DNA from 3 places in the Pseudoalteromonas sp. BSi20429 genome. Region 3 is predicted to be linked to each of the others. Evidence: predicted binding sites of a transcription regulator. Region 3 holds the regulator's gene; each other region holds the start of a gene.
What was found. Region 3 encodes sigma-54, which starts transcription at its own class of promoters, with help from an activator protein. Its sites were predicted from a motif close to GTTGGCACGNNNNTNGNNT; they were not measured.

Region 1 (4,197 bases), on a different contig from region 3:
CTTGAATCTGCTGCGACATCTCTTCGTCATGTTCACGAATAGAGTCCATTAACTGCCCTTCTACATTGGTATCTAGGTAGTTCATAATATCTGCAGCGGCTTTTAAGCCACCCATTTTAGCGGCTTGTGCACCTGCTTGGCCGGCAAATTGTTTTTCCATGATTTCGTTTAGCTCTTGCAGTGCTGCCGGCTGAACTTCTTCAAGGTTTGCAATACGCATGGTTAAATCTAAGCGCACTTTTTCAGGGAACTGAGCAATAATTTCAGCAGACTGCTCTGGCTCTAAGTACGATAATACAATGGTTTGAATTTGTGGATGCTCATTACGAATAATGTTTGCTACCTGCTTAGAGTCCATCCATTTTAATGAATCCAAGCCTTTAGCGCCTGAGCCCATAACAATTTGGTCAATAAGGCTAGCGGCTTTGTCTTCACCAAGTGCTGCTGTAAGCGCTTTTTTAATAAAGTCTTCTGACTGAAAACCAATGGTACTAAAGCTTTGAATTTGTTCTATAAACAAGTTGTGTACAGCGCTAATCTTAGCTTGTGATAAGTCCTGTAACCCAGCCATCGCCATACCCACTTTTTGCACCTGTTTAGGTTCTAAGTGTTTAAGGATTTGCGCGGCATCTTCTTCTGATAAACTCAAAAGTAATATAGCGGCTTTATCTACCCCATCTAGCTTATCAACATCAAAGGCTGGCGGGAGTTGTTTTTGTTCTTGATCAGTCATCTTCTGTTAACCACGCTTTGACTACTTGTGATGATAGTTCTGGTTCGTTAGCTACAAGGGCACGAATTGCTTTAAGTAAATCTTCGTCGCCATGTAAATCCGGTAACTGCAGTGTACCATCACTTGAGAAACCAACCGAAGCAGAATCAAAGTCTTTATTTAGCATATCAAGCGTGTTGTCGCCAATATCTACGCCTGAACTTAATGCATCTTCGTCGTATTCTTCTAGTGTATCGTCTGGGTAAATTAAGCGTTTAAGCATTGGTTTTACTACTGCCATTATCAATACAATGATAACTAAGGCGCCTAATACAAGGCGGGCTATTTTCATAAACCAGTCTTGTTCCCACAGTGGCACTTCTATTGCTAAATTTGTTTCTTCACGTACAAACGGCACTGTCACTACTTCAAGTGCATCACCACGTTGCATATCAAAACCTACACCACCTTGTAGTAAGCGACGAATATTTGACAATGCCTCTACCGAGCGTGGAGTCATGGTTGTTTCACCGTTTTCTCCCACTTTAGCAATGTAGTCAACAGCAACTGATACGCTTATCCTACGTATTACACCACTTTGCTGGCGCTTATGAGAAATTGTAGTGTCGAGTTCATAATTACGTGTGGCTTCTTTGTGGCTGCGTGTTGGTGACGTAGCTGTGCCTGCACCACCTTGCCCCGCAACCTCAGGAATGTTCGAATTTAACGGTGGCTGATTTGTAAGCGCACCTGGAATACCAACAGCTAGGCCGCCAATGTTATTTTCTTCAAATGTGGTTTCGCTTCTAACCGCTGGTAGGTCTGGGTTATAACGCTTTTGAGTTTCCTCAATCGAGCTAAAGTCCATGCTCAAATCAACTTGGGCTGTATAGTTTGCAAGCCCAACAACCGGTATTAAAATACTGTCTATTTTTTCAAGATACTCTTGTTCGCGCTTACGTTCTAAATCGTATTCTTTACGAGAGCGTGCTGCTAATGAGCTTTGCGAACCTGAATTTAGTAATCGACCATTTTGATCGGTAACAGTAACTCGCATAGGCTCTAAACCCTGTACTGCCGAAGCAATCATATCAACAACAGAATCTACTTCTTCACGGTCGAGTGAGCGTCCACGCTTAAGCGTTAATACAACTGTAGCTGATGGTTTTTTTTCTCTGCGGGCAAATACGTTTTCTTTAGGAATGGCTAACAATACTTTGGCGCGAGTAATGTTGTTAAGTTCTTCAATGGTGCGTGCTAACTGCTGTTCTCGACCATGTTTTAGGCGTTCGCGCTCTAAGCGTTGGCTTACACCAAAGCCCATATCTTGCATAATTATGTCAGAGCCCGACGCTGGCCCTTGCTCTAACCCTTCGCGGGTCATTAACAATTTAATATTTTGGTATTCGCTTTCATCAACCGACACAACGTTGCCATCTAGTTGATATTCAATTTGTTGCGCATCTAAAAAGTCGAGCGTTTGAATAAGCTCTTCAGTTTGCATTTTGCCTAACGGGCGCATATCTGGCTGACGAGCCCAAATAATAATGAAAATCGCGATAGCTAAACAAATAGCCAATGCTATAACCAATGTTACTTGGCGCAATACATCAACACCATTTAAAGCACTTAAGTAGCCTGATTTTTGTTCTTGTTGATCATCACCACCACTTTGGTCAATACCGCCACCAGCAAGTGCTAGGTCTGTAGATTGGTTAGATTGCGCCACAATAATTCTCCACTACCTAATTAAACAGGCATGTTCATGATTTCTTTATAAGCTTCAACAAGTTTATTACGAACCTGTACTGTAGCCTCAAAAGCAACTGACGATTTTTGAGAAGCAATCATCGCCTCAGCAAGCGATACACTTCGATCACCCATCTCAACTGCTGTTACTTTTTGAGCGGCATCTTGTTGTAATCCGTGCACTGAATTTAGTGCATCACTTAGCATGTCGCCAAACTGGGAAGTAGAAGTAGGTTGAACTTGAGTCGGCAATTTATTTATTTGATTATTACGGCCGGCTTCTAAAGCCATTGATTGCATTTCTTGAAATACAGCACTGTTTTGAATTTTCATAATTTATCTCTGACACGCAGTGAACTCTTATAAGTAATAAAGCACAAAGCATGCCAAATAATTAATCATTAAAATACAATAGGTTAACTTTAATTTTTGTTAGTCAGAGTTTTGACAACCCTAAGTTCGCAGCGCAAACTTAGGGTTTATAGGAGGCTATGCAGGAAGTGAAATACCTAAATCGCGCATTTGCGCTAGTTTATAACGTAAAGTTCGTGGGCTTATGCCCAACGTTTCGGCAACGTCTTTACGCTTACCTTGGCAACGTGCAAGGGTTTCTAAAATAATGCGATGCTCTTTGTCTTTAAGCTCATCTTTATAGCTACCGGTATCTGCCGCTAGTAAACCTTGTTTGGGTTCATCCTCGGCATGCGATTTTTCATCATAATATGCAGAGCTTAGCGTGCTTTTATCAACGCCTTTATCTGCGTGAGCTAATTCTGTTGGCGATACTATTTGCGCTGGTGCCAATGATGGCTCCATAACAAAGTTATTAGATACTAAGTTTTCGATAAAAATAGCATGCTCGTTTATTGTGTTACCCGTGCGCAATATAAGTGCACGCTGTATAACGTTATCAAGCTCGCGCACATTACCAGGCCACGCGTGAGCCAGTAACTTTTGCTCGGCAGCTTTATCTAAATACGCCATAGGCTCTTTGCTTTTACTTATATGGCGCTCAATTAAATGCTTAGCCAATACAATAATATCGCCAGGGCGTTGGCACAATGGACGCCACATTAGTGGAAAAACATTAAGCCTGTAATATAAATCTTCTCTAAACTGATTTTCAGACACGGCTTCTTTTAAATCACGATTACTGGTTGCCAAAATACGTACATCGAGCTGGATTGTTTTACGGCCCCCTAAACGCTCTACTTCACGCTCTTGCAGTACGCGTAAAAGTTTAGCTTGTAGCCCTAAGTCCATCTCAGTAATTTCATCAAGTAAAATAGTACCGCCTTGTGCTTGCTCAAACTTACCCGGACATGCTTGAATCGCGCCCGTAAAAGCTCCTTTTTCGTAACCAAATAACGTGGCTTCGAGCATATTTTCAGGAATAGCCGCGCAGTTAATCGCTACAAATGGCTCATTACATCGGCTCGACTTATCATGAATATAACGCGCAAGTACTTCCTTACCCGAACCACTTGGGCCAAGTACCATTACACTTGCATCAGAGCGTGCTACTTTACTTGCAAGCTCCAATAATTGAATACTAGTTGGGTCGGCAACAATAGGTCCGTCGGTTTCTTTTGCTTTTTCAGGCAAATAACGGCTCACCATATTTAACAGCACTTCAGGTGCAAATGGTTTAGCCATGTAGTCAATTGCACCTAGGCGCATCGCCTCTACCGCATCGTCAATTGTGGCGTACGCCGTCATCATCAATACAGGTAAAT
Region 2 (4,197 bases), on a different contig from region 3:
GTGGCAGAAGAAGCCGTTGATAACTTAAAAATTAAAGTGACAGATGCATCAGGTCAGCTAGTGAGAACTATTGATATGGGTTCTCAATCAGCAGGTGCAGTACGTTTTGCGTGGGATGGCAAAAATGAAGCCGGTGAGCGTTTACCTGAAGGTGAATACTCAGTAACCGCCGAAGGAAGTACTGACGGCGAATTTTCAAGCTTGCCCATTGCTACATTCAAGAACATTGAAAGCGTTAATATTAATGGCTCAAGTGGCATTATTATTAACACTAAAGAAGGTGCGGTTAGGCTGACAGATGTAGCAGAAATCGCGTAATAAATTTTAGTATTTTTCGCCTGCTAGCAGGCCACAGACTAACAGGTTAGAGGTGAATTATGAGCTTCAATATTGCATTAACCGGCCTTGCTGCCGCGCAAAAAGATTTAGACGTAACGGCAAATAATATTGCAAACGTTAATACCACAGGTTTTAAAGAGTCACGCGCTGAGTTTGCCGATGTTTACGCTTCATCAGTGTTTAGCTCTGGTAAGACTAAAAATGGTGACGGTGTGCAAACAACCATGGTTGCGCAGCAGTTTCACCAAGGCTCACTGCAATTTACAAATAACTCACTTGATTTAGCAATCACTGGTGAAGGTTATTTTGCGATGACCGACGATTTATCTTCGCAAGATTTAACATATACACGTGCGGGTGCATTTAAGCTTAACCAAGATAACTTTATGGTTGACGCAAAAGGTAACTTTTTACAAGCATTCCCAGTTGATTCATCTACAGGTGATACAACGTCGGTAAGTTTGAGCACAACTGATCCAATTCAAATCCCTGATTCGTCTGGTTCACCTCGCGCAACAGAAAATGTATTTTTGTCGTTTAACTTAGATGCAACGGCGGATCCATCAGGTCTAGATTTTGACCCTACGTCTAGTGGTACTTATAACTCATCTACGTCAACAACAGTATATGATTCACTAGGTGAGCCGCACATCTTACAGTACTTTTTTGCTAAAGAAGATGATGCCGCAGCAGGTGGTACAGATAACAGTTGGGAAGTATACGCAACACTTGATGGCAAAGTAGTTGATGGCACAACTGGTGGAGAACAAACAACGACACCTTATACACCACTGACTACCCTAGGTTTTAACTCAAGTGGTTTGCCATCAACAACAGGTGGTGTGGCAAATACAAATACAACTACTTTTGATGAAATATTACTACCAGCGGGTTCTGGCGCTGGTTTATCAACATTACTAGACAATGGTGCAACTTTCCCTGGTACTGGTATTGAGCTTAACTGGCGCGATGAAAATAACACGGCAGGACGTATCCCAACTCAGTATTCAAGTGGTTTTGAAGTAAAAGCACTCGATCAAGATGGCTCAACAGTTGGTCGTTTAGCCGGAATTGATATTGGCACAGACGGTAAAATTGTCGCTTCTTACAGTAATGGTGACTCAACATTCCTAGGCCAAGTGGCTATGGTACGTTTTCCAAATTCACAAGGGTTATCACAAGTGGGTGATACAAGCTGGAAGCAAAGTATTGATTCAGGTGAACCTGTAGCGGGTGAAGCTGGTTCGGGTACATTTGGTGGAATTAACTCATCAGCGCTTGAGCAATCAAATACTAACCTTACAAACGAGCTTGTAGATTTAATTACTGCACAGCGTAATTACCAAGCAAACTCACGTGCGCTTGAAGTTAACTCAACTATTCAGCAAAGTATTTTGCAGATTCGATAAGCTAAACCCCATTAAATATATTAGGCTGCATTTTTGCAGCCTTTTTTATAAGTCCTCTTTGTAAGCCCTTCTAAATACCTCTCAATGTTGCGTCAAATTTAATCTGGCACCTATTTTGCATTTATAAGTTCAGAGATTTTTTATGTGAGTCGATACTATGGACAAAATGGTCTACATTGCGGCCTCTGGCGCCAAGCAAAGTCTACAAGGGCTTGCTTTAAAAGCCAATAATTTGGCGAATGCAAATACAACAGGATTTAAAGCAGACTTTGCGCAGGCGCGTTCTATGCAAGCGTTTGGCGAAGGTTTGCCTACACGTGTATTTTCAATGCAAGAGCGTCCGGGTTCAAACATGGTATCGGGTGGCATTGTTCAAACCGGGCGAGACTTAGATATCGCAATGAGCGATAACGCATGGCTTGCTGTGCAAGATGCCTCCGGTAATGAAGCTTACACAAAAGTGGGTACGTTAAACGTTACAGCTCAAGGTATGCTCGTAACCAGCCACGGTCGTCAAGTTATTGGCGAAGGGGGACCTGTTATTTTACCCGTCCCAGTCGAAAAAATAGGGTTTAGCCAAGATGGCGCTATTCAAGTTCGACCACAAGGCGCTCCCGCTAATTTTTTAGAAGAAATAGACACGCTTAGAGTGGTAGAAGCAAATAGCTCACAGCTCGAAAAAGGTAACGACGGTTTATTTAGACCAAAAGCAAATGTAACAGTAGATACCTCTGCCAATGTAAAAGTTTTAAGTGGTTCGCTTGAAATGTCGAATGTGAACCCGGTTCACGAAATGGTCGACATGATCAGCCACCAGCGCCAATTTGAATTACAAGTGAAATTAATGAAAACAGCTGAAGAAATTGACGAGCGTCAAGATCAGTTATTACGCATAGTTTAACTTTAAAGTGAGGACACGATTATGAATCCAGCATTGTGGATCAGTAAAACGGGGCTAGACGCTCAACAAACCGATATATCGGTTATCTCAAATAACTTAGCGAATGCGAGTACCGTAGGTTACAAAAAAAGCCGCGCTATATTTGAAGATTTACTTTATCAAAATATTAATCAGCCGGGCGGTCGTTCATCGCAAGATACCGAAATGCCATCAGGCTTAATGTTAGGTGCGGGTGCTAAAGTTGTAGCTAACCAAAAAGAGTTTACGCAAGGCAACATGTTGACCACCGAAAACTCACTAGATTGGATGATTTCTGGCGAAGGTTTTTTTGAAGTACTGCAACCAGATGGCAATATTGCTTACTCGCGCAATGGTCAGTTTACTACCGATGGCGATGGACGAATTGTAACATCGGGCGCAGGTTATGTGATTCAGCCAGAAATGAATGTACCAGATGACGCGCAATCAATTACGGTTTCGCAAGACGGCGAAGTATCTGTACGTGTTGCAGGCCAAGCCGATAACGTAGTCATTGGTCAGCTGACTATTAGTGACTTTATTAATCCATCGGGCCTTGAGCCAATTGGTCAAAACCTTTATACCGAAACCGCTGTAAGTGGTGCGCCGGTACAAGGTAACCCGGGTGTTGAAGGGTTAGGTAGCATTATTCAAGGTTCACTCGAAACATCAAACGTAAATGTAACTGAAGAGCTAGTAAACCTAATCGAAACTCAGCGTATTTACGAAATGAACTCAAAAGTAATTTCGGCCGTTGACGAAATGATGAGTTATATCAATCAACAGCTTTAATAAAGTAGGGGGAATTATGCGTAATATTATTTTATTTGCAGCGGGCACATTATTTTTAAGTGGCTGTATGTCTACGCAAAATAGTGAGGTAGTGCAGGATGACCCTTACTACGCACCTATGTACCCCGAGCCTATTTTAGAGCCGCTGGTAGCCACAGGTTCATTGTTTAATACTCATACATCAAACGACTTATATTCTGATAAAAAAGCGCTACGTACTGGCGATATAATTACGGTTAAATTGCAAGAGTCTACTCAAGCAACAAAAGCTGCTAAAACAGAAACAGACAAAGAAACTGACGCAAGCTTAGACCCAGTGATTGGATTAGGTGGCCTACCAGTAAATATAGGTGGCGATAGTATTCAGTTTGGTATTGGTAGTGATTCGTCATTTACGGGTGATTCAAAATCTAACCAGTCAAACAGCTTGGTGGGCGATATTTCGGTTAATGTAATGCGCGTTTTACCTAACGGTAATTTAGTTATTCGCGGCGAAAAATGGCTAACGCTTAATACCGGCGAAGAGTTTATTCGTTTAGAAGGGCTAGTACGCCCTCAAGACGTAAGCGCCGATAATACGGTTGAATCAAACCGCATTGCTAATGCACGTATTCAATACTCAGGTAAAGGGCAAACGCAAGAGGCGCAAAGTCCTGGTTGGCTTACACGTTTCTTTAGCAGTTCGCTGTTTCCATTTTAGAGGGTAACAACATGAATAGCCTTAAAGCTTTATGTTTA
Region 3 (4,197 bases):
AATGTGGTTGCCAAAAACTTAACCGATAACGCCATGATAGACAAAATCAATGCTGATAATATTCAGGTAGATATAAAGCTATTAACAATGCGTTCGGAGCAACCCGTTATCATCACTGGACCCAATTTAAAAATCACTGGTAAAGGCCTAGAAGCCGACTTAAAAACCGAAGTGATAAAACTAATTAACCATACGCGAACCATATATTATGACCAATAAAATATTAAAATCACTTATTATTCCTACACTTATACTAGCGTTTAATAGTAGTGCTGCAGAGCAAAACACGCAACCGACTGCAAATCAAATTTCAATAAGCGCCGATAAGCAAGAAGGTCAATTAAAAGCTAATGTCGGGATTTTTGAGAAAAATGTTGAAATTATTCACGGTAATCGCCGTATCACAGCCGACCGCTTAGAAGTACATAAACGCGATGAACTTGGTGATAATAAACAATTATTAATTGCTACAGGTAGCCCTGCGCACTTTGAAGAAAAGCAATCAGATGGCACGACTATGAGCGCCAGTGCTGACGAAGTACGTTATGATGTATCTAAGCGTTTTTTAACGCTTGTTGGTAATGCACAAGTATCGCAAGCGGGACAAAAAATAAATGCTAAAAGCATTACCTACGATATAGAGCAGCAGCTAATCAGTGCCGAAAAAGATGAAAACTCAACTGACCGCGTTCACACAATTTTAGTGCCAATCGAGACTAAAAAAAGTAAAAAAAGCGACAAAGGTCAACCATGAGCACATTAAAAGCAGAGCTATTAGCAAAGAGCTATAAAGGCCGTGAAGTTGTAAAAAACGTCGGCCTTGAAGTCAAAGCTGGCAGTATTGTTGGCTTACTTGGCCCTAACGGCGCAGGTAAAACCACCACGTTTTATATGATAGTAGGACTTGTACCTAGCGACAAAGGTAAAATATCGATAGACGATAACGATATTACTCTTTTACCTATGCATAGTCGTGCTAGATTAGGCATTGGCTACTTACCGCAAGAGTCTTCAATATTCAGAAAGCTGACTGTTTATCAAAACTTAATGGCCATTTTAGAAACGCGCAAAGAGTTAAATAAACAAGCTAGAGAAGACACTCTCGATAAATTATTAGATGAATTTAGCATACAACACATTCGTGATAGCCAAGGTATGGCATTGTCAGGAGGCGAACGTCGTCGTGTTGAAATAGCACGTGCGCTGGCAGCAGATCCTAAATTTATATTACTGGATGAACCATTTGCAGGTGTTGACCCGATTTCGGTATTAGACATAAAGAAAATAATAGAACATCTTAAAAATCGTGGGATTGGTGTATTAATCACCGATCATAACGTAAGAGAAACCCTTGATGTTTGTGAAAAAGCCTACATTGTTTCTCATGGGGAGCTGATTGCATCAGGTACTCCAGAACACGTATTAAATGATAAAACAGTACGCGATGTTTACTTAGGCGAGCAATTTAGGCTGTAACATTTACGCCATGTCTTTAAGCATCTGCTAGTATTAATTATAACAACATAAAAGGATTGTTAGAGATACATGAGGCAATCACTACAGCTGCGCATGGGCCAGCAACTTACAATGACTCCACAGCTGCAACAAGCTATTCGTTTGTTGCAACTCAGTACATTGGATCTCCAGCAAGAAATACAAGAAGCTCTCGACAGCAACCCGCTATTAGAGGTTGAAGAAGCAGACTATTCAGAAGACGCTGCAGGTAAAAACGAGCAAAAAGCAGATACAGATGACATAACTGTTAGCGCATCTGCCGATGATGCTCCAAGCGAATACGAACAAGATAGTGGTGAAGCACTTGCAAAAGACACGCTAAGTGACGACATGGCTATGGATGTTAGTTGGGATGAGTACATGAGTGCCGCCCCAGCAGCATCATCGGGTCCGATGCCTGAAGACGAATCAATATACCAAGGCGCCTCTACTGAAACGCTCCATGAGTATTTAATGTGGCAGTTACAACTAACGCCATTTAGCCCTACAGACGAAGCTATTGCTATTGCGATTGTAGAAGCCGTCGATGATTCAGGTATTTTAACACTAAGCTGCGAAGAGATTTTAGAAAGCTTTAATCAAGAAAACGAAGATGATAACGAAGTCGAACTTGATGAAATTGAAGCTGTATTAAAACGCATCCAACTGTTTGATCCTGTTGGTATTGCTGCACGTAGTTTACAAGAGTGTTTGTGTATTCAGCTTAACCAGTTTGACAAAGAAACACCTTACATTAATGAAACAAAAATGATTTTAACCGAGCATATTGATTTATTAGCTGCTCGTGACTATCGTACATTAATGAAGAAAACTAAGCTCAAAGAAGAAGAGCTTAAAGAAGTAATGACATTAATACATACTCTTAGCCCTAAACCAGCAGATACTATTGTAAGAGAAGAATCTGAGTATGTTATTCCCGATGTGTCAGTTAAAAAAATTAAAGGCCGCTGGGTTGTTGAGTTAAACCCAGATAGCATGCCTAAAATTCGTGTTAATAGCCAATACGCTGCAATGTCTCGCACTGTAAAATCCAGTGGTGACAGCCAGTTTATTCGCTCGCATTTACAAGAAGCTAAATGGTTTATTAAAAGCTTAGAAAGTAGAAACGACACGCTATTAAAAGTAACAAATTGTATTGTTAAGCAACAACAAGGCTTTTTTGAACACGGTCCTGAAGCCATGAAACCAATGGTTTTAAATGATGTTGCTGAAATGGTAGAAATGCACGAATCAACAATTTCGCGCGTAACAACCCAAAAGTATATGCACACACCCCGTGGTATATTTGAGCTTAAATATTTTTTCTCAAGCCATGTAAGCACCGAAAACGGGGGTGAATGTTCATCTACAGCAATCCGTGCGCTTATCCGAAAATTAATCGCAGCAGAAAACTCAGCAAAACCATTGAGTGATAGCAAAATAGCGGATATATTGGCTGAGCAAGGAATTAAAGTAGCGAGACGTACAATCGCAAAATACCGCGAATCTCTGGCTATTCCACCGTCAAATCAGCGTAAAAGTTTGATTTAAGACGCAAAAAAAAGAGGGTAATGCTTATGCAACTAAACTTAACTGGTCGTCACGTAGAATTAACCGATTCACTAAGAGACTATATTAATACCAAATTTGCGAAGCTAGAAAGACACTCTGATCATATTAATAATGTTCATGTCATTCTCGATGTAGAAAAATTAAATCAAAAAGCAGAAGCCACCATACACGTAAGCGGTGCTGAGCTATTTGCCTCTACAGAACATCAAGATATGTATGCCGCCATTGACTCGTTGATCGACAAGCTCGATCGACAAGTAATTAAACACAAAGAGAAGCTTGCTCGACACTAATATGATGAAATTAAGCTCACTTATATGCCAGGACTGCAGCAAAGCTGCGGTCCTTTTTAATAGCAAAAAAAGAATTTTAGAGTTCATTAGCGAACTTGCTCACGACAAACTTCCGTATTTACCGCAACAAGATATTCTTAATGCTTTAATGAGCAGAGAAAAATTGGGTAGTACAGGTATAGGGCGTGGCATTGCCATTCCTCATGGAAGAATGAGCGGTGCAGAAGAGCCTTTGGCTTTAGTACTCGTTAGCGAAACTCCAATAAATTTTGATGCAATCGATAATCGCCCTGTTGATATTTTCGTCGCACTCATCGTACCAGATGGCGATAACCAGCAGCACTTAAAGACTCTAGCAACCATTGCTGATAAACTAAACAACAAAGATTTTTGTAAACAGTTACGCAGTGCAAAATCAGATGCTGAGCTTTACCAAGTTATTGTCAATCAATCATAGTTTTATAAAGGGTGTTAAATGGAGTTAATTATCATAAGCGGCCGTTCTGGTTCTGGAAAGTCGGTTGCTTTACGCGTTGTAGAAGATTTAGGTTATTATTGTGTAGATAATATTCCAGTTAACTTGCTTCCTTCATTAGTTCGCAGTGTGTCTGATAGCTACGATAAAATTGCTGTTAGCATTGATGTGCGTAACATCCCTAAACAACAAGATGAATTTAACGATATTCTTGAATACTTGCCAGGCTTTGCAAACCCTACGTTATTTTATTTAGATAGCGACGATCAAACATTGATCAAACGTTTTTCTGAAACTCGTAGATTACACCCACTATCAATTGACTCGTTGCCTCTTGATTTAGCCATCAAAAAAGAAAAAGAA

Region 1: the regulator sigma-54 is predicted to act here: its motif matches at 2,834-2,852, upstream of fliE (flagellar hook-basal body complex protein FliE).
Region 2: the regulator sigma-54 is predicted to act here: its motif matches at 1,851-1,869, upstream of P20429_RS13590 (flagellar basal body rod protein FlgF).

What each region holds. Positions count from the first base shown of each region.
Region 1 is NZ_BADV01000026.1:5,065-9,261, reverse strand. It holds gene fliG (flagellar motor switch protein FliG) at 1-733, opposite strand, end outside; gene fliF (flagellar basal-body MS-ring/collar protein FliF) at 726-2,441, opposite strand; gene fliE (flagellar hook-basal body complex protein FliE) at 2,462-2,794, opposite strand; gene P20429_RS13505 (sigma-54 dependent transcriptional regulator) at 2,951-4,197, opposite strand, start outside.
Region 2 is NZ_BADV01000025.1:4,849-9,045, forward strand. It holds gene P20429_RS13600 (flagellar hook assembly protein FlgD) at 1-318, shown strand, start outside; gene flgE (flagellar hook protein FlgE) at 378-1,748, shown strand; gene P20429_RS13590 (flagellar basal body rod protein FlgF) at 1,906-2,649, shown strand; gene flgG (flagellar basal-body rod protein FlgG) at 2,671-3,459, shown strand; gene flgH (flagellar basal body L-ring protein FlgH) at 3,476-4,159, shown strand; gene P20429_RS13575 (flagellar basal body P-ring protein FlgI) at 4,171-4,197, shown strand, end outside.
Region 3 is NZ_BADV01000010.1:16,695-20,891, reverse strand. It holds gene lptC (LPS export ABC transporter periplasmic protein LptC) at 1-219, shown strand, start outside; gene lptA (lipopolysaccharide transport periplasmic protein LptA) at 209-754, shown strand; gene lptB (LPS export ABC transporter ATP-binding protein) at 751-1,476, shown strand; gene P20429_RS17605 (RNA polymerase factor sigma-54) at 1,546-3,045, shown strand; gene hpf (ribosome hibernation promoting factor) at 3,072-3,359, shown strand; gene ptsN (PTS IIA-like nitrogen regulatory protein PtsN) at 3,364-3,816, shown strand; gene rapZ (RNase adapter RapZ) at 3,835-4,197, shown strand, end outside.